DNA from 3 places in the Billgrantia desiderata genome. Region 1 is predicted to be linked to each of the others. Evidence: predicted binding sites of a transcription regulator. Region 1 holds the regulator's gene; each other region holds the start of a gene.
What was found. The regulator PhoB, encoded in region 1, activates phosphate uptake and scavenging genes when phosphate is short. The targets are predictions, from matches to a motif close to TGTCATANNNNTGTCANA.
Positions count from the first base shown of each region.

Region 1 (6,677 bases):
GCGGCCCCATCGAGATCACTGCCACGCCGGCCCCCTTTCACCCGCTGCCCGGCCCCTGGGGACGGCGCTCGGTGTTTCGCCACCGCCGTTTCGCGGTGCTGGTGCAGGAGTTCTTTCTCGACGCCATGGCGGATGAACTGCAGCTGCCGACACGCTAGGATGATCGGCATCGAATGAGGAGGTACCGATGGATCGCTCCCTGATGCGCCCCAAGGGGCTGGCCCGCCTGCCCGACTTCCTGCACCTGATGCGGCTGGACCGGCCCATCGGCACCTGGCTGCTGATGTGGCCCACGCTGTGGGCGCTGTGGGTGGCCGCACAAGGGCTGCCCGAACGGCACCTGCTGCTGATCTTCGTGGCCGGGGTCTACTTCATGCGTGCCGCCGGCTGCGTGATAAACGACTACGCCGACCGCCACTTCGACGGCCACGTCAAGCGCACCAAGGACCGCCCCCTGGCCACCGGCCGCATCAGCGAACGCGAGGCCAAGGGCCTGTTCGCCGGCCTGGTCGCCTCGGCCTTCGTGCTGGTGCTGTTCACCAACCTGTTTACCGTGATGCTGTCGCTGGTGGGCGTGGCGCTGGCCTTCATCTATCCGTTCATGAAGCGCTATACCCACCTGCCCCAGCTGTTCCTCGGCGCGGCATTCTCCTGGGCCATTCCCATGGCCTTCGGCGCGGTGCTGGGCCACGTGCCGTTGGAAGCCTGGCTGCTGTTCGCCGCCAACGTGGCCTGGACGGTGGCCTATGACACCGAATACGCCATGGTCGACCGCGACGACGACCTGAGGATCGGCATCAAGTCCACCGCGGTGCTGTTCGGCCGCGCCGATCGCGTCATGATCGGCCTGCTGCAGCTGATAACCCTGGCCCTGCTGGGCTGGGCCGGGCTGCGTCTGGGCCTGGGCGTGTTCTTCTGGCTGGGCCTGGCGGGCATGGCCGCCACCTTCCTGCACCAGCAGTTCCTGATCCGCGGTCGCGAGCGCGAGCGCTGCTTCCAGGCCTTTCTCAACAACCACTGGTCGGGACTGCTGGTATTCGCCGGCATCGCGCTGAGCCTGTGGCCGGTTACCGGCGTCTAAAGCCGCTGGCGGCGGTGTCATGCAAATGTCATGATCACGTGGTGAGATCGTCACCGACCCGTCACTGACCGCGAGGCCTCGGGATGACCGCCAAGACCGTTTTGATCGTCGATGACGAAGCGCCGATCCGTGAAATGATCGCGGTGGCGCTGGAGATGGCCGACTATCGCGTGCTGGAAGCCGCCAATGCCCAGAGCGCCCACAGCATGATCGTCGACAACCAGCCCGACCTGCTGCTGCTCGACTGGATGATGCCCGGCACCAGCGGCATCGAGCTGGCGCGCCGGCTCAAGCGCGAGGAAGCCACCCGCGAGCTGCCCATCATCATGCTCACCGCCAAGAGCGAAGAGGACAACAAGATCCTCGGCCTCGAAGCCGGTGCCGATGACTACATCACCAAGCCCTTCTCGCCGCGGGAGTTGGTGGCCCGGCTCAAGGCGGTGCTGCGCCGGACCACGCCCAAGGGCGTCGAGGAGCCGGTGGAAGTGGACGGCCTGGTGCTCGACCCCGTCAGCCACCGGGTCAGCTCCGATGGCAAGCCGCTGGAGATGGGCCCCACCGAGTACCGCCTGCTGCAGTTCTTCATGACCCACCAGGAGCGTGCCTATACCCGCAGCCAGCTGCTCGACCAGGTGTGGGGCGGCAACGTCTATGTGGAGGAGCGCACCGTGGACGTACACATTCGCCGCCTGCGCAAGGCGCTGGGCGATGCTCACCAGCATCTGGTCCAGACCGTGCGCGGCACCGGCTACCGCTTCTCCAGCAAGGGCTGACGTGCGCCTCTGGAGCCATGAACTCTGGCGCCTTGGCCTGCTCGCTGTCGCCGGCTCCCTCGTCGGCTGGCTGTTTTCCGCCCCCGGACTCGGGCTGGCCCTCGGGCTCGCCTTGCGTCTGGCCTATCATCTCAAGCAGCTGCACGCCCTGCGTCGCTGGCTCACGCGTAACCCGCACAGCGAACCGCCCGCCGCCACCGGCCTGTGGGGCGAGCTGTTCGATCGTCTGTACCGCTACCAGAAAGGTCAGCGACAGACCCAGCAGCGCCTGCAGACCACCCTCAAGCGCATCCAGGAATCCTCGGAAGCGATGCGCGACAGCGTGGTGATGCTCGACCAGCACGGCGACCTCGAATGGTGGAACAGCGCCGCCGAGCGCATGCTGGGGCTCGAGGCCGCCCACGACCGCGGCCAGCACATCACCAACCTGATCCGCGACCCGCGCTTCGTCACCTATTTCAATGCCCGCGACTACCGCGAGCCGCTGACGCTGAGCTCGCCGGTCAACGAACGCATGGTGCTGCAGTTCCAGATCACTCTCTACGGCGACGACGAGCGCCTAGTGATGGCGCGGGACATCACCCGCCTGCACCGGCTGGAGGAGATGCGCCGCGACTTCGTCGCCAACGTCTCCCACGAGCTGAGAACCCCACTGACGGTGCTGGCAGGCTACCTCGAGACCTATGCCACCTATGCCGAGCAGCTGCCGCCGCGGCTGGCGCAGGGGCTGACCCGCATGCAGGAGCAGACCAGCCGTATGCAGAACCTGGTCAACGACCTGCTGCTGCTGTCGCGCCTGGAGATCGATCGCGGCGGCGAGGACCACCTGCCGCTGGCCATGGACGCCCTGCTCGAGGAGGTACGCCGCGACGCCCAGGCGCTAGCGGCGGGCCGCCAGCAGGTGCACATCGAGCTCGAGGAAACCCGCCGCCTGATGGGCAGCGATGCCGAGATCCACAGCGCGCTGTCCAATCTGGCCTTCAATGCGGTGCGCTACACCCCCGAGGGCAGCCAGGTCGTGCTGCGCTGGAAGGCACATCCCAAGGGGGCGTGCCTCGAGGTGCAGGACGACGGCGAAGGCATCGACCCGGTCCATATCCCGCGCCTGACCGAGCGCTTCTACCGGGTCGACAAGGGCCGCAGCAGCGAAACCGGCGGCACCGGCCTGGGGCTGGCCATCGTCAAGCACGTGCTGCTGCGCCACGACGCCTATCTGGAGATCGAATCCCGCCCCGGCCAGGGCGCGCTGTTTCGCTGCGTCTTCCCCGCCGAACGGCTGGTGGCGGCCGAGACGACCGCCGATCCCATTGCGAACCGGTAACCTTTTCGTCCCGATGGCGGTTCAAGGGGCTGCGACATCCCCCTCGCCGCGATAGTGGCGGTCCCACATCAGCACGGCGCCGGCCACGGCGCCGGGCAGCAGGAAGAGGTTGGCCAGCGGGATCCAGGTGATCAGCGTCACCCAGCCGCCGAAGGTGAGGGTCTGCCAGGCGTGCGCGCTGAGGCGGCGGCGCATGTCGGCAAAGGTCACCTTGTTGTTGTCCATGGGGTAGTCGAGGTAGGTGATCGCCATCATCCAGGCCGAGAACAGGGCCCAGAGCAAGGGGGCGAACACGTTCAGCGCGGGTATCCAGCTGATCACGAACAGCGCCAGCGCCCGCGGCAGGATGTAACCGAGCTTGACCAGCTCGCGACCCAGCGCATCCACCGCGGTACGCGCCAGGCCGCGGTCGTCCAGCGGCGGCCGGCCGGTGACCTGCGTTTCGACCTTGGCCGCCAGGAAGCCGTAGAAGGGTGCAGCGATCAGATGGGTCACCAAGGTAAAGGTGAAGAACACGATCAGCACCAGGCTCAGCACGAACAGCGGCCACAGCAGCCACTCCAGCCAACCGAGCCAGGCCGGCACCATGGCCATCCACGCCTCCAGCCAGCCGCCGAAGCGGGTCACCACGTAGTAGAGCATGGCCGTATAGACCGTCAGGTTGACGGCTATCGGCGCGTAGACGTAGCGGCGCAGGCCGCGGCGATAGACCAGCCGCGTGCCGCGATTGAGTGCCGTGAAGGCATCCAGCATGGCCCCTCAGCCCTTGCGCTTCAGCGCATCCTCGTCGATCTTGTCCGGGTCCATGTGGCGGATATCGAGCCCCTTGACCAGATAGATCACGTACTCGGCGAGATTGTCGGCGTGGTCGCCGACCCGCTCCAGCGCACGCAGAATCCACATCACGTTGAGCACCGGGCCGATGGCGCGGCTGTCCTCCATCATGAAGGTCATCAGCGAGCGCATGGCGCTGCCGTACTCATCGTCCACCGAGTCGTCCTCATGCACCACCTGCAGAGCCAGCTCGGTGTCGAAGCGGGCGAAGGCGGTCAGGGCGTCGCGCAGCATGCGCCGCACGTGCTCGCTGATGTGGCGCACCTCGACCAGGCCACGCACGTTGTTGCCGCCGTCGATCAGGGTCAGGGCGTTGCGCGCGATCTTGCTCGCCTCGTCGCCGATGCGCTCGAGGTCGGCGGTGGCACGGATCACTGCCAGCACCAGGCGCAGGTCGGAGGCGGCCGGTTGACGCCGCGCCAGCACCCGCGTGCATTCGTCATCGATCTTGAGCTGCATGGCGTTGACGTCGCGGTCGCGGTCGCGCACCTTCTCGGCCAGACGACTATCGCCGTCGAGCAGCGCCCGGATCGCCTCCTGGACCTGCTGCTCGACCAACCCGCCCATGGTCATCAGTTGGGTCTTGAGGGCCTCCAGCTCCTGGTTGAACTGGCGGGAAATGTGCTGACTGTGAGTTTCGCTAGTGATGTCCATGGTGCTCTCCTCGGGCGGCCTGGATCAGGCCATGCGGCCGGTGATGTAGTTCTCGGTACTGCGCAGGCTGGGGTTGGTGAACAGGGTATCGGTGGGAGCGTACTCCACCAGTTGGCCATCCTGCAGGAAGGCGGTGTAGTCGGAGACCCGCGCCGCCTGCTGCATGTTATGGGTGACCAGAATCAGCGTGAGCTGCGATTTCAGGCTGCGAATCAGCTCCTCGATCTTCAGCGTGGAGATCGGATCCAGCGCCGAGGCCGGCTCGTCGAGCAGCAGTACCTCGGGGCGCACCGCCAGCGAGCGGGCGATCACCAAACGCTGCTGCTGACCGCCGGAGAGCGACCAGGCCGACGCGCGCAGCCGATCCTTCACTTCATCCCACAGCGCTGCCGACTGCAGCGCCCATTCGACGATGTCGTCCATGCGCCGGCGCGTCAGCCCGCCCTGCAGGCGCAGGCCGAAAGCCACGTTCTCGTAGATCGACATGGGGAACGGGTTGGGCACCTGGAACACCATGCCGACTCGCCTTCGCAACTCGTCCACGGCCACTTCGGGGGCGTGGATGTCCTCGCCCTCGAGCAGGATCCGGCCGCTGTGACTGACCTCTTCGTTGAGGTCATGCAGCCGGTTCAGCAGCCGCAGCAGCGTCGACTTTCCGCATCCGGAGGGCCCGATGAACGCCGTGACCCGATGCCGCGGCACGCGCAGGGAGATGTCGCGCAGCGCCGGCTTGCCGCCATAGGCCAGACTCACCCCTTCGATCTCGAAGCAACTGGCGGTGGGATCGAAGTCGATGATCGAACCCGAGGCGGACGGCTGAAATCGCGACAGTAGGGTCATCGGTGAGCGTTTTCTCCTCATGGGCGCGGCTGCACGCCGTGGCGCGAACGAAAATAATGCCGCAGAAATATGGCAGTCAGGTTAAGCACCAGGATCACCAGGACCAGCAGCAGCGCCGTGGCGTAGACCAGCGGCAGCGCCGCCTGGACGTCGTTGCCGTGAAAGGCCGTATCGAAGATGTGATAGCCGAGATGCATGAACTTGCGATCAAGATGGAGGAAAGGAAACTCGCCGTCCACCGGGATCTGCGGCGCCAGCTTGGCCACCCCGACCAGCATCAGCGGCGCCACTTCGCCGGCGGCGCGGGCCACGGCCAGGATCACCCCGGTGAGCATGGCCGGCACCGCCATCGGCAGCACCACTCGGGTCAGGGTCTCCAGGCGCGTGGCCCCCAGCGCCAGGGCACCCTCGCGCTGCTGCACCGGGATGCGTGCCAAGCCCTCTTCGGTGGCCACGATCACTACCGGCAGGGTCAGCAGCGCCAGGGTCAGCGAGGCCCACAGCAGCCCGCCGGTGCCGAAGGTGGGCGACGGCAGAGCATCGCTGAAGAACCAGTCGTCGAGCGTGCCGCCGATGCCGTAGACGAACACGCCCAGCCCGAACACGCCATAGACGATGGAGGGCACCCCGGCCAGGTTGCGCACCGCGATGCGTACCAGATTCGTCAGCCGCCCCTGGTGGGCCACCTCGTTGAGGTAGACCGCAGCCAGCACGCCGAAGGGCGTGACCAGCAGCGACATCAGCAGCACCATCATCACGGTGCCGAAGATCGCCGGCCACACCCCGCCCGCGGTATTGCCATCCCGCGGGCCCTCGGAGAGAAAGCGCCACACTCCCTGCGACCAGGCCCCAACCTTCTCGCCGAGCGACATGGCGTTGGGCTGCCAGGCGCGCAGCACCTCGTCGAGAGGCTGGACCAGACGCCGTCCATCGACGCTTTCGAGCAGCGCCGCCTGGCCACCCATGGCCTGCTGCAGCTCACGCACCCGCGCATTGGCCTCCGCCAGCGCCTGGCGGGCGGCCGTGTCGTCCGGGCGGGCATCGAGGCGTCGTATCAGCGGTCGCAACACGTCGCGGCGCAGCCGCTCGCGCTCGTCGCGTAGCTCCTGGAGTTCGGCCAGTTGAGCCTCGAGCCTGGCCCAGGCCGCTTCCCGGGACTGCGCCGACGCCAGCG
Region 1 is NZ_FNVC01000006.1:49,727-56,403, forward strand. It holds gene C4S71_RS07825 (chorismate--pyruvate lyase family protein) at 1-158, shown strand, start outside; gene ubiA (4-hydroxybenzoate octaprenyltransferase) at 188-1,081, shown strand; gene phoB (phosphate regulon transcriptional regulator PhoB) at 1,165-1,854, shown strand; gene phoR (phosphate regulon sensor histidine kinase PhoR) at 1,856-3,175, shown strand; gene cysZ (sulfate transporter CysZ) at 3,197-3,928, opposite strand; gene phoU (phosphate signaling complex protein PhoU) at 3,935-4,663, opposite strand; gene pstB (phosphate ABC transporter ATP-binding protein PstB) at 4,688-5,503, opposite strand; gene pstA (phosphate ABC transporter permease PstA) at 5,521-6,677, opposite strand, start outside.

Region 2 (6,677 bases), on a different contig from region 1:
CAGCTCCGTGAGCGGATCGAAGTAGGCCTGGCGGTGGATGGTCTCCTCGGCCAGCTTGCGCTCGGTGAAGTCCTCGATGATCGCCACGCCCCCCACCACTTCACCCGATTCGTTGCGCAGCGCGCTATAGAAGGCGCGTAGCGGCGTCTGCTTGCCGCCCCCCACGGCACGGTAGGTGCCCTCGAAGTAGCCGGTACCGCTCTCCAGGGCGTCGCGTATCGCCCCGGTCACGCGCTCGTCGCTGAGCTGCGTCAGCAGGTTCATGCCCTGCAGCCCCTGGCGATTGGTACCGAGGATGTCGAGACACATCTCGTTGCAGTCCACCACCCGTCCTTCCCGGTCGAAATGCATCACCCCGAGTGGAGTGTGGCGGAAGATGGCGCGATAGCGCGCCTCGCTCACGCGCAGCTGCTGTTCGCGGGAGGAGACGATCAGACGCAGGGCGATGTTGTCGGTGATGGTGCGATGCAGGCGGCGGCTGGACACCAGCACCAGCCCTAGAAACAGCACCACCATGGCAGCCAGCAGCCAGGAGAGCGACGTGGCCTGGAGCAGCAGTTGCCCCAGCAGCGGCAGCATGGTGGGCAACACGAACAGCGGCGCCATCCATGCCACCGACGAGAGCGTGGTCACGCCCCCCGCCGCAATGCCGGTCAGCACGATCGCCAGCGCCGCCAGTTGGCCCTGGTACTCCGTGGTGAACATGGTCAATCCAGCCATGCCCCACAGCGCGCCGGCAATACCGGCCCCCCAGGCGAAGCGAAACAGCCAGCGACGGCGATGGCGCTGCTGCGACGGCTGACGGTGATAGAACCAGGCCAGCCACAGGCGAGCCCCCGATACCCCGATCAGCGCAGCCAACCAGCTCGCCAGCAGCATCGGCGGCATTATCGGCCACATGGCGGCCACCAGCAGGCACGCCGCCAGCACGCTGGCCAGCACCGGCTGCCACAGCCGCTCGTAGAGCAGGTGTACCTGCTCATGGGCCAAGCGGCGCCGATGGGAGATGTCCGTCAGCGGCGCGCCATCATGTTCGCGCAGCTCATCCTGTTGCGGGAGAGGCATGCAAGGGTCCGAGAAGTGGAGTGGTATGACCGAACTATATTTACTCGATGCCGCCACCATTGGCGAGGCGCCCCCCTCAACGCAAGCCGCCGACAGCACAGGCGGCGGCCCTACCTCCGCGGCAGCTGCTATGGCCAGGCATAGACACCGCGGTTCAAGGCATCACGAATGGCCGAGATCACCTTGGCACCACGCAGGGTCGCTCCGCTGTAGCCATCGATGTCATCCACCAGCGACGCGGGCTCGTAGAGGGCGAAAATCCGGGTGACCGGTGCGCCCTCCAGACGCTCGGCGATCTGGCGGTGCTGCAGCATGACCGGATAGAGCTCATCGCCCTCTTCCAGGGCCAGATAGTCCACGCCGCGATATGCCAGATGGCGATAGGCCAGCGACTCGATATGGCCATCGCGCAGATCGAAAGTGATGTTGACCTGGATACCGCCGCGATCGGTGAAGACGCCGCGATAGTGTCCGTCGAGCGGCAGCCCCAGCAAGGCACGCGCCAGACGCTCGTCCTGGGCCGGCGACGTCGCCTCCTCGGCCTGCCTCTCCGGCATGGCCCCGGTGGGCTCGCCCGGCCCGCGCTCGACCGGCTCACCTGCGTCGTCGACCAGCCGCCCGATCAAGTAGCGCTCGAGCATCGCCTCGGCCCTGGGGCTGTGAGGCACGCCGGGGCGCTTGTTGTCCCAGCCCTCGGTGGACTCCCGACCGCACCATTCGAGCAGGACCTCTTCTTCGGTGGGATGATCGGGCACGTAGTCGGTGATGTCGTAGACCCGGCCGTGAATGGCCTTCCAGCAGCTCTCGGCACTGTCGTGCTCGGCCAGTTCCTCCAAGGTGATGGACTCCAGGTCGGAGTCCTCGACCGTCTCCCGGTCGCTGCCGGAAAGCGCATTGACGGAAACCAGAGTGAAGAGGCTGGCCACGAAGGCGATGAAAGCCGAATAAGCGATCTTGTTCATAGGAAATCGAAGACCTCGCTGTGAATGCGTGAGGCGGGAATGCCCTGCTCGATCAATAGCCGCTGTAGATAGGCGTTCATGCCGGGCGGGCCGCAGAGATAAATCTCTCGTTCGACGAAGTCGGGGCAGTGTTCACGCAGGAACGCCTCGGTGAGAGGCCCCCGATCGCGATAGTAGTGCTGCGTATAATCGAACTCCTCGACGCGCTCGGCTATCTCGCAGAACTCTTCCTGGTAGTAGGCGCGGTCCGGGCTGTTGGCCAGGTAGAACAGGTGCACGTGCCCGTCGGGAACGGATCCGGCGCCCAGATTGCGGGCACCGGCAACGAACGGCGTGATGCCGATCCCGCCGCCGAGCCATAGCATGTCGCGCTGCGGGAAGCGCCGCTCGAAGAACTCCCCGTAGGGGCCTTCGATCAATACCCGCGTTTCCGGCGTCACCGTCTGCAGGGCGTGGCTGGCATCGCCCAGGTCCTTGATGCCGATACGCAGCCGCGCATCCGCAGGCGCCGAGGCAATGGTGTAGGGGTGCTCCTCACCGCGCCCGGCGGCAAGTCCCTGGTCCAGCGGGGTGAGATAGACGAACTGCCCCGCCTCGTGGCGAATGCCTGCGCCCTCGGGGCGCAGCACCAGTTCCACCACGCCGCGGGCCAGCGGTACCACCTGCTCGATGCGGTAGGGATGGCGCCGCTGTGGCGCCACACCCTTGCGCCAGGCAATGGCGCCCAGCCCGGCAATGCCGAGCAGCCACCACGGCCAGGCCTCTCCGGCCAGCAGCAAGGCATGCCAGAGCCCCAGCAGCAGCGCCATCGCCGAAACCAGATGCAGGTGCTTCCAGCGCTGATAATGGGGCTTGCCGAAGAAGTCGAAGGTTGGCGCCAGAAACACCACCATCGCCACCCAGGCCAGCCAACCGAGCCATATCGCGGCCTGGGAAAATGGCGGGAACAGCGTGGCCACCGCAGCATCCAGAGATGCCGGAACCGCCGCCAGACCCAGTGCCAGTATGTGGACCATCACCAGGATGAAAGCGGCGAAGCCCAGCCAGTGATGCAGGCGCCAGAGCCGTGCCAAGCCACCGAAAGGCCTGTCGAAGCCCGGCACCCGGCAGCTCACCAGCCCGGCCAGCAGCATCATGGCCAGCCCCAGGATGCCCGTGACACGACCGACCCAGGTCAACCACAGCTCGGGCGGCCCACCCAGCCCACCCAGGCGCGGCAGCGCCACTGCCAATGGCAGCAGCAACGCCACGATCAAGACGCTATCGCCCGGTCTCGGCAATCGTCGCATGGTCTCCCCCCGCCAGAGTGCTGATATCAGTGTCGTCTAATGGCACCAGGCTTCAAGAGCGGTGGCCGTTTGTTCGCACTAGATTGATCCATGTCATGTCAGACTGAGAGTTTTCGCGTCATCGAAGCGCCACCAACCAGTCATTCACATGTAACGCTCGGTCGCCACTCTCTTCGGGCGAAGACCCACTAGCCCTTGGCAAGCGACATGCAGCCTGCCCCCAGGAGAGACACGCCCATGACCCAGCACCAACATCCCGGCCACGTCGACCCCATTCTGGCCGCTGGCGACGAGCCGGCGAGCAACGTTTCCGGCAACGCCTACTTCGGCGATATCCTGGAAGCCCGCATGAGCCGCAGAACCCTGCTGCGCGGTAGCCTGGCCGCCGCCATCGCCGGCGCCATGGCCACCGGCCTGCCCTTCGGTCGCGCCCTGGCCGCCGGGAGCTCGTCGCCGAGCATCGGCTTCCAGGCGATTCCGATCGGCACCGGCGACAGCGTGGTGGTCCCGGAAGGCTACCGGGTGCAGGCCTTCATTCCCTGGGGCACGCCGATCAGCGGCAGCATGCCGGCCTTCTCGCTGGACGCCAGCGGCGAGGATCAGGCTCACCAGATCGGCAGTCACCATGACGGCATGCACTTCTTCGCCATCGACGGCAGTTCCCGCGACGGCCTGCTGGTGCTCAACCACGAATACGTCGAGCCGCGCTTCCTGCACGGTGCGGCGGCCGGGCTGGCGCTGGACGCCGACGGCTTCCCGCAGCACGAGGACGGTTCCCGCGATGCCGACCAGGTGCGCAAGGAGCTCAATGCCCACGGCGTCTCGGTGGTGCGGGTGCGCCAGGGCGACGACGGCCAGTGGCAGGTGGTGGAGGATCGCCTCAACCGCCGGGTCACCGGCCTCACGCCGATGCAGCTGGCCGGGCCAGTGGCAGGCACCGAGCACGTGGTGACGAAGTACAGCCCCGACGGCAGCATGACCCGCGGCACCCTGAACAACTGCGCCCACGGCGTCACGCCGTGGAACACCTATCTGGCTGCCGAGGAGAACTGGGCCGGCTACTTCGCCAACGAAGATGTCGAGATCGACCGTCGCCAGAGCCGCTACGGCATCGAGACGCGCGCCGAAGGCCGCTATCAATGGCACCGTGCCCAGGGCGGCGCCGACGAATTCGTGCGCTTCGATGCCACTTCACACGGCACCTCGCCCAGCGAGGACTACCGCAACGAGCCCCACGCCTTCGGCTACATGGTCGAGATCGACCCCTTCGATCCGCAGAGCACGCCGGTCAAGCGCACCCACCTGGGCCGCTTCGCCCACGAAGGTGTGATCTTCGCCCCGGCAGTGGAAGGTCAGCCGGTGGTGGCCTACTCCGGCGACGACGCCCGCTTCGAGTACATCTACAAGTTCGTCTCGGCGCGGCCCTATCAGGCCGCCAGCGCCGACGGCTCGCTGCTCGACGAGGGCACGCTCTACGTCGCCAGGTTCAACGACGACGGCAGCGGCGAGTGGCTGGCCCTGGCCCCGGGCCAGAACGGCCTGACGCCGGAGAACGGCTTCGCCGACCTGGCCGACATCCTGGTCAACACCCGCAGTGCCGCCGACCACGTCGGCGCGACCAAGATGGACCGCCCCGAGTGGGGCGCCGTCGACCCCGCCACCGGCCAGGTCTACTTCACCCTGACCAACAACACCCGCCGCAGCGAAGAGCAGGTCGATGCCGCCAACCCACGCGCCGAGAACCACTTCGGCCACATCATTCGCTGGCAGGAAGAAGGCACCCATGCCGCCGAGCGCTTCACGTGGGATATCTTCGTGCTGGCCGGCGATCAGGATAGCGGGCGCGATCTGGCCGGTGAGCCGCTGGGTCAGGAGGCGATCTTTGCCAGCCCCGACGGGCTGTGGATCGATCCGGACCGTCGCGTATGGATCCAGACCGACATCAGCGAGTCGGTGATGAATACCGGCATCCACGAGGTGTTCGGCAACAACCAGATGCTCGTCGCCGACCCCGAGACCGGCGAGATCCGCCGCTTCCTCACCGGCCCCATCGGCCAGGAGATCACCGGCGTGGTCACCACCCCGGACCAGCGCACCATGTTCGTCAACGTGCAGCACCCCGGCGCCACCACCAGCGCCGAGGCCTTTGCCGCTGGCGAATCGGTCAGCCACTGGCCGGACGGCGGCAGCGCCATTCCGCGTTCGGCGACGCTGGTGATTACCCGCGAGGACGGCGGCATCATCGGCGCCTAAGAGAGAGGCAAAAAACAGCGGGCCCCGCCAATGGCGGGGCCCGCTGCGTTGCGTCTTGCCGTGTTACAGGTTGCCCTGGCGGAACGCGTCCTCGAAGCTGAAACGCGCCTCCGGCGCCTCGGGCAGCAGCCAGGCGCAGGCGTGCACTTTCTCCAGCAGTTCGCCGTGGGTCGGTGCCAGCAGGTTGACGTGGGCGAGCTTGCGCCCGGGGCGCTCGCTCTTGTCGTAGCGGTGCAGATGGGCGTCGGAGATGGCGAGTATGGCCGCCGGATCGCCCTCCTGGCCGATCACGTTGATCATGCAGGTCGGCATGCGGACCGAGGTGTCGCCCAGGGGCAGGCCCTGGATCGCGCGCAGGTGGTTCTCGAACTGGCTGGTCACCGCGCCGTCCATGGTCCAGTGGCCGGAGTTGTGCACGCGGGGCGCCATCTCGTTGGCCAGCAGCTTGCCGTCACGGGTCTGGAACAGCTCCAGAGTCAGCACCCCGACATAGTCGAGCTCGTCGAGCAGCGCACGAATGTAGCCGTCGGCGGTCTGCTGTACTGCCTCGTCGAGGTCCGGCATCGGCGCCAGCGAGTAACGCAGGATGCCGTCCACGTGCAGGTTCTCGGCCATGGGGTAGAAGGCCATCTCACCCTCGCGGCCGCGCACGGCGATGATCGAGACCTCGCGCACGAAGTCGACGAAGGCCTCGACGATCAGCTTGGGGTGGTTGATCGAACGCCAGGCCTCGGCCGCCTCGGCCGGGTCGCGCAGCACCGCCTGGCCCTTGCCGTCGTAGCCTTCGGTGACCGACTTGGCCACCACCGGCGTGCCCAGCTCGCGGGCCGCCGCTTCCAGCGCCTCGGCGCTCTCCACGATACGGTAGGCGGGGGTGGGAATGCCCAGGCGGTCGAACAGCGCCTTCTCCTCGGCGCGGTTCTGGCAGATGCGGATTGCCTCGCTCGAGGGGTAGACCGGTTTGACCTCCTCGATGGCCTGCACCAGCGCCACGGGCAGGTGTTCGAACTCGTAGGTCACCAGGTCGACCTTGGCCAGGAAGTCATTGAGCAGGTGATGTTGATCGGTGTAGATCATGACATCACCGATCCCGGCGCTGGGGTGGCCG
Region 2 is NZ_FNVC01000004.1:219,042-225,718, reverse strand. It holds gene C4S71_RS06330 (EAL domain-containing protein) at 1-1,065, opposite strand, end outside; gene C4S71_RS06325 (cytochrome b5 domain-containing protein) at 1,194-2,027, opposite strand; gene C4S71_RS06320 (ferredoxin reductase family protein) at 2,024-3,316, opposite strand; gene C4S71_RS06315 (PhoX family protein) at 3,554-5,569, shown strand; gene C4S71_RS06310 (5-(carboxyamino)imidazole ribonucleotide synthase) at 5,633-6,677, opposite strand, start outside.
Region 2: C4S71_RS06315 (PhoX family protein) is a predicted target of PhoB. The motif match lies at 3,455-3,472, and genes of this name have one in related genera.

Region 3 (6,677 bases), on a different contig from region 1:
CTCTACGCTTAGCGAGCTGTCGGACACTGAGATTTGTACTCCAGCAGGGCAATATGCCGATCGAGTTCAGGAGTTGCATATCAAGGTCATTCACATTCTGATCGAGCTGGTGGAGCGGGAGCTGTTTCCTGAAAACTACTGACTGCTCGCCTGTTCACTTCTATGGCCATTTATCGGGTCCATCGAGATGGGCACAGCCGCTCTTGGTAACGCAACCGGTGTCATTGCCCTTGTCACTGGACTGACGCAGGCTATGGGGCGTCTTGAAACCCAGGCTTGTGGAGGATGCCATGCACCTTGCCCTGTTCGACCTTGACGATACCCTGCTGGATGGCGACTGCAGCGCGCTCTGGAATGGCTGGATGGTAGAGCGTGGCTGGGTTGATGCCCCGGGCGAGTTTCTGGCCCATGCACAGGCCATGGATGCGGCCTACCATACTGGCCGGTTGCGTCTGGAGAAGTATCTGTCTTTGACCTTGGCTCCCTTGGCCGGGCGCCATGTGAATGAGGTTGACGCCGAGGTGGCGGACTTCGTCGCGGCGCGCATCCTGCCGCGGCTGTTTGCTCAAGGGCGGGCGCGCATCGCCGAGCACTGCGCTCGGGGTGAGACGCCGATGATCATTTCCGCTTCGTCGCGGCATCTCGTGGCACCGATTGCTGCCGAGCTGGGTATCGAGGCGGTGATCGCCGTGGAGCCGGCGCTGGAGAGTGGGTACTTCACCGGTGGCACTACCGGGATACTCTCCTACCGGGATGGCAAGATCGCTCGCCTCGAGCAGTGGCTGGCGGAAAAGGGCGCTGTCAGCCATCTGACGTTCTATTCCGATTCTCAGAACGACTTGCCGCTACTTGGCCGGGTGGACCGCCCGGTGGCGGTGAACCCCGATGCGGTACTTGCCGAAGTGGCTCGGGTAGAGGGCTGGGAGCGGCTGGACTGGCGACCGTGTGCGGCGCTGGTCGGCTGACTCTGCGTCTCGCTCAGGCTCGAACATTCCGCAGAGCCAACCAATGTTGCACTCTTGATCTCGTACTCCCTGGGCACGTTCTCTATAGTCGATCATTGTTGCCTGCTGGCTGACAGGGAGTGTTACATGAGTGATGCCTACTATCTGCGCCTCACCGATCATCTGCGTGAGCTGCTCAGCAACCCGGAGGCCTTCGAGGCGGGCCGCCTGCCCGCCGAGCGGACCCTGGCGGAACGCTTTCGAACCACTCGGGTTACTTTGCGCCAGGCTTTGGCTCACCAGCCGTCTCCCCCCTACACCGTACGTTTGCCGCTCTTGCGGTTGAAGGGATGCAGCGCTTCGCGGCGTACGTAAAAGCGCAGGGTCTCGCCTTCCGCCACCGGAGGCTGGCCGGCGGTGCGAATCACGCTGGGCTGGTCGCTGCCGGCCAGGCGTACGTAGAGGTGGCTCTCGGCGCCGGCGGCCTCGAACAGCTCCAAGGTGGAGTCCACCACCAGGTGTGGGCCACTCGGGGCTTGCATGTGTAGGTCGTCGGGGCGAATGCCGACGATATCGGTACTCTTGGGCAGGTCCCCGAGTAAGCCATTGCCCCTCTCTCGCAGGTAGTCTAGCGGAATCAGGTTCATGGCCGGTGAGCCGATGAAGGTCGCCACGAAGATCGAGGCTGGGCGCGCATAGATCTCCATGGGGGTGCCGACCTGCTCGATGCGCCCGCCGTTGAGCACCACCAGGCGGTCGCCCAGGGTCATGGCTTCGAGCTGATCGTGGGTGACATAAAGGCTGGTGGTCTTCAGACGACGCTGGAGCTGCTTGATCTCCACGCGCATCTGCACCCGCAGCTTGGCATCGAGGTTGGAGAGCGGCTCGTCGAACAGAAAGGCGGCAGGCTCGCGCACCAAAGCCCGGCCCATGGCCACCCGCTGACGCTGGCCGCCCGAGAGCTGGCGCGGCTTGCGCGGCAGGAAGTCCTCGATTTCCAGCATGCGTGCCGCTTCCTGTACTCGTCGTTCGATCTCGCTGCGCTTAAAACCGCGATTCTTGAGGCCATAGGCCAGGTTGTCGAACACCGTCATATGGGGGTAGAGCGCGTAGTTCTGGAACACCATGGCGATGTCGCGCTGAGCGGGCTCCAGGTCGTTGACTACACTGTCGCCGATCTCCAGGCGTCCCTCGCTGATCGTCTCCAACCCCGCCACCATGCGCAGCAGGGTCGACTTGCCGCAGCCCGATGGGCCTACAAGGACCACGAATTCACCATCCGCCACTTCCAGGTCGATGCCCTTTACCGCCTGGACGCCGCCAGCATAGGTCTTCTTCAGGCCTTCCAATTTGATGCGTGCCATCTCACTTCTCCGTCTCGGTCAGGCCTTTCACGAACAGTCGCTGCATGAACAGGATCACCAGCACCGGGGGCAGCGCGGCCATGACCACCGCGGCCATCACCAGGTGCCATTGTGGGTCGCCGTCGGCAGCGGTGGTCATGCGCTGCAGGCCCATGACGATGGTGTAGTAGTCGGGGTCGGTGGTGATCAGAAGGGGCCAGAGGTACTGGTTCCAGCCGTAGATGAACATGATCACGAACAGCGCGGCGATGTTGGTCACCGACAGCGGCAGCAGGATGTCCTTGAAGAACTTCAGCGGCCCGGCGCCATCGACGCGGGCGGCTTCCAGCAGCTCTTCCGGCACCGTCATGAAGAACTGGCGGAACAGGAAAGTGGCGGTCGCCGAGGCGATCAACGGGATGGAGAGGCCGGCGAAGCTGTTGAGCATCCCGAGATCCGCCACCACGCGGAAGGTCGGGATGATGCGTACCTCCACCGGCAGCATCAGCGTGATGAAGATGATCCAGAAGAAGAACAGCCGGAACGGAAAGCGAAAATAGACGATGGCAAAAGCCGACAGCAGCGAGATGGACAGCTTGCCAAAGGTGATGGCCAGCGCCATCACCAGGCTGTTCCACAGCATCTGGCCTGCCGGGGGCGCCCCGGCGCGAGAGAGTCCGGTCTCCCACATGGCACGGTAATTGTCGAGGGCATGACTGCCCGGCACCAACGGCAGGGTGCCGCGCAGGAACTCGCCAGGCCCCTGGGTGGAGGCGACGATGGCAATGTAGACCGGGAACAGTACCAGGGCCACGCCAAGGATCAGAATGGAGTGGGCGAAAAGATTCCCCCAGGGTCGATGTTCGACCATAACGTTGTGTGCCTCTTGGGATCAGTAGTTGACGCGCCGCTCGATGAAGCGGAACTGGATGACGGTCAGCGCGATGACGATGGCCATCAGGATCACCGACTGTGCAGCTGAACTGCCGATGTTCATGCCCACGAAACCATCGGCGTAGACCTTGTAGACCAAGATGTTGGTCGCCTGGGCCGGACCCCCTTGGGTGGTGGCGTGAATGACGCCGAAAGTGTCGAACATGGCATAGACCACGTTGACCACCAGCAGGAAGAACGTAGTGGGCGTCAGCAATGGGAATACGATAGTCCAGAAGCGCTTGACCGGTCCGGCTCCGTCGATGGCGGCGGCTTCGATCAGTGATTGCGGGATCGACTGCAGTCCAGCCAGGAAGAACAGGAAGTTGTAGGCGATCTGCTTCCATGCTGCAGCAATGATCACCAGCAGCATCGCATCCGTTCCAGAGGTGCGGTGGTTCCAGCGGTAGCCCAGCATGTCGAGAACGTAGGGCACGATGCCGATGGATGGGTTGAAAATGAACCACCACAGCACGCCAGCAATGGCAGGGGCGATGGCATAGGGCCATACCAGCAACGTGGTATAAGCGTCGCGAGAGCGAAGCAGTCGGTTGACGGTTGCCGCCAGCAGCAGTGCCGCGCTCATCGAAAGCAGAGTCGTGCCGATGGCGAACACGGCGGTAACCGACAGGGAATTGAGGTAGTAGGCGTCGTCGAAGAGTCGGGAAAAGTTGGCAAGACCCACGAAACTGGAGCTCAGGCCAAAGGCGTCCTCACGCAGCAGCGACTGATAGAGCGCCTGACTCGCCGGCCAGATGAAAAAGACCAATGTGACGATGACCTGAGGGGCCAGTAGCGCGTAGGGCAGCCAGCGCCCGGGGAACGTCATGCGTTTGGTTTGCATGGTATTGCTCGGCAAGGCGAAGGAAAAAGGCGCCCCCACCACTGGGGCGGAGGCGCCATGGCTGTTTCTTATTGATTGGCCTGTTCGAAGTCGCGAAGGAGAGCGTTGCCGCGGCGAGCCGCATCGGCACTGGCCTGTTCCCCGCTCTTGCTGCTTGTCATTACCGCTTCCATCTCCTCGGAGATGATGTCGCGGATCTGCACGAAGTTGCCGAAGCGCAGCCCCTTGGAATTTTCGGTGGGCTCGTTGAGGGTCATTTGTTCGATGGAGATTTCGGTGCCCGGGTTTTCGGTATAGAAACCCTGTGACTCGCTCAACTCCCAGGCGGCATGAGTGATCGGCAGGTAGCCGGTTTTCTGATGCCAGTCGGCTTGCACTTCAGGCTGGGAGAGGTAATCGAAGAAGGCTGCTACGGCTGCGTACTCTTCTTCGCTGTGACCTTGAAGCGTCCACAGGGTGGCGCCACCGATGATCGAGTTCTGCGGGGCACCATCGACATCTTCGTAGTAGGGCAGCATGCCGTAGCCGATCGAGAAATCGGCGTTGGCCAGCACGCCGGCACGGGCTGCCGAGGAGCCGAAGAACATGGCGCATTCACCGGAATAGAACATCGGTGCTGCGTCGTTGCCCGGCCCCGGTCCACCCCAGCGGAATACGCCCTCGTCCTGCCACGCCTTCAGGTTGTCCCAGTGGCGGGCGACCAAGTCATTGTCGAAGACGAATTCGGTTTCAAGACCACCGAAGCCGTTCTCCAACGTTCCCAGCGGAGAGTCATGCATGGCGGAAAAATTCTCCAGCATGACCCAACTTGGCCAGGAGGTCGTGAAACCGCAGTTGGCGGCATCCTGTTCGCGCAACTGGCGCGAATAAGCTTCGATCTCTTCCCAAGTCTGCGGTGCGCCCTCGAGACCCGCCGCCTCGAAGGCGTCGCGGTTGTAATAGAGAATCGGGGTGGAAGAGTTGAAGGGGAAGGAGAGCATGTTGCCGCGGGTATCGGTGTAATAACCCACCACCGCCGGCAGGAAGGCCTCCCGATCGAAGGTGCGGCCATGGTCTTCCATCAACTGGTAGATAGGATAGACCGCGCCTTCCGCTGCCATCATGGTGCCGGTACCCACCTCGAATACCTGCAGGATATGCGGATGCTGGCCCGCGCGGAAGGCAGCAATGGCGCCAGTCATGGTCTCGGTGTAGTTGCCACGATAGCTGGGACGAACTCGATAGTCGTCCTGAGAGGCATTGAACTCTTCTGTAACGGCTTCGAGCATCTCTCCCAGCTCGCCGCCCATGGCGTGCCACCATTGAACTTCGGTAGCGGCATGAACGGAAAAGGACAGTGACGCTACGAGTGCACCTGACATGAAAGCGGTAGAGCGAGGCGACATGAGACTCTCCTTGGGTGATGTCGCCGATAACGCTAGGCTCGTAGCGTGTCAATCAGGTTTCACGAATATGAATAAGCATTGCATAGCGCTGTCATGGTGCTGTCATCTAAACGTTGCAATCTCGCCCTGACACCATTTCAGGGCTGACCATGACGACCTCCGACATCGAGGAGAGCGAGCTCAGAGCGATCATAGAGGGCGAGCGGCTCACGCCATGCTTCCAACCCATCGTCGATGTCGCCAGGCAGTGCGTGCATGGCTACGAGGCGCTGATTCGTGGCCCCGAAGGCTCCAGGCTGCAGTCTCCGCTGGCACTGTTCGAGGTGGCCATTCAGTCGGGCCTGCTGGTAGAGCTCGATCTGCTGTGCCGCCGCCTGGCGATTGCCGCCTTCGTGCGGCTAGGCTTGCCCGGTAGGCTGTTCCTCAACGTGATGCCGTTGACCATCGTCGAGCGGGACTTCAGCGAGGGGTTGACCCTGGGCTATCTGAGCGACCATGGGCTGGCTCCCAATCGTGTCGTCATCGAACTCACCGAACATCTGCCGATCACCGATTACGTGCTGATGCGCCAGGCGGTGGAGCACTATCGCGACATGGGCTTTCAGGTTGCGCTGGACGACCTGGGGGCCGGCCATTCGAGTCTGCGCCACTGGGCCGAGCTGCGCCCCGACTTCGTCAAGCTCGACCGCCACTTCATCACCGGCATCGATCAGGACCCCGACAAGCGGCAGTTCCTGCGCTCGATTCTCGATGTATCGCGCAGCCTCGGTTGCCAGCTGATAGCGGAAGGCGTGGAAACCGCCGAGGAGTACCGCTCGCTGTGGGAGCTGGATCGCAGCCTGTCGCTGCTGCAAGGCTACTACTTTGCCCGTCCCAGCCAGACCCCGTCGCGAGATATCGGCCGCTCGCTGCCGGTCGGAGCCTCGGCCCGTCACGGACTGGTACGCAGCGCTCACACCATCATGAAGTCGCTGGCATCGATCGAACCGCGGATGCCTGTACTGGAGTTGAGTGGACGGTTTCGTGGCGAGCCAGGCCTGCGCTGTGTGGCGGTGGTGGAAAACGACAGGCCGGTCGGTGTGGTGCGGCGCAGCGAGTTTCTTACCCTGTTCACCAACCCCTACAGTCATGCCCTGTTCGCCAAGCGTCTGGTGCGGGACATGTGCGATTCACGCTTCGCCGTGGCAGTCGATGAAACGCCGCTGACCCTGCTCAGCCAGCAGCTCAC
Region 3 is NZ_FNVC01000009.1:19,325-26,001, reverse strand. It holds gene C4S71_RS10090 (SIS domain-containing protein) at 1-142, shown strand, start outside; gene C4S71_RS10085 (HAD family hydrolase) at 291-965, shown strand; gene C4S71_RS10080 (GntR family transcriptional regulator) at 1,092-1,319, shown strand; gene C4S71_RS10075 (sn-glycerol-3-phosphate import ATP-binding protein UgpC) at 1,259-2,308, opposite strand; gene ugpE (sn-glycerol-3-phosphate ABC transporter permease UgpE) at 2,310-3,158, opposite strand; gene ugpA (sn-glycerol-3-phosphate ABC transporter permease UgpA) at 3,180-4,064, opposite strand; gene ugpB (sn-glycerol-3-phosphate ABC transporter substrate-binding protein UgpB) at 4,133-5,449, opposite strand; gene C4S71_RS10055 (bifunctional diguanylate cyclase/phosphodiesterase) at 5,599-6,677, shown strand, end outside.
Region 3: ugpB (sn-glycerol-3-phosphate ABC transporter substrate-binding protein UgpB) is a predicted target of PhoB. The motif match lies at 5,539-5,556, and genes of this name have one in related genera.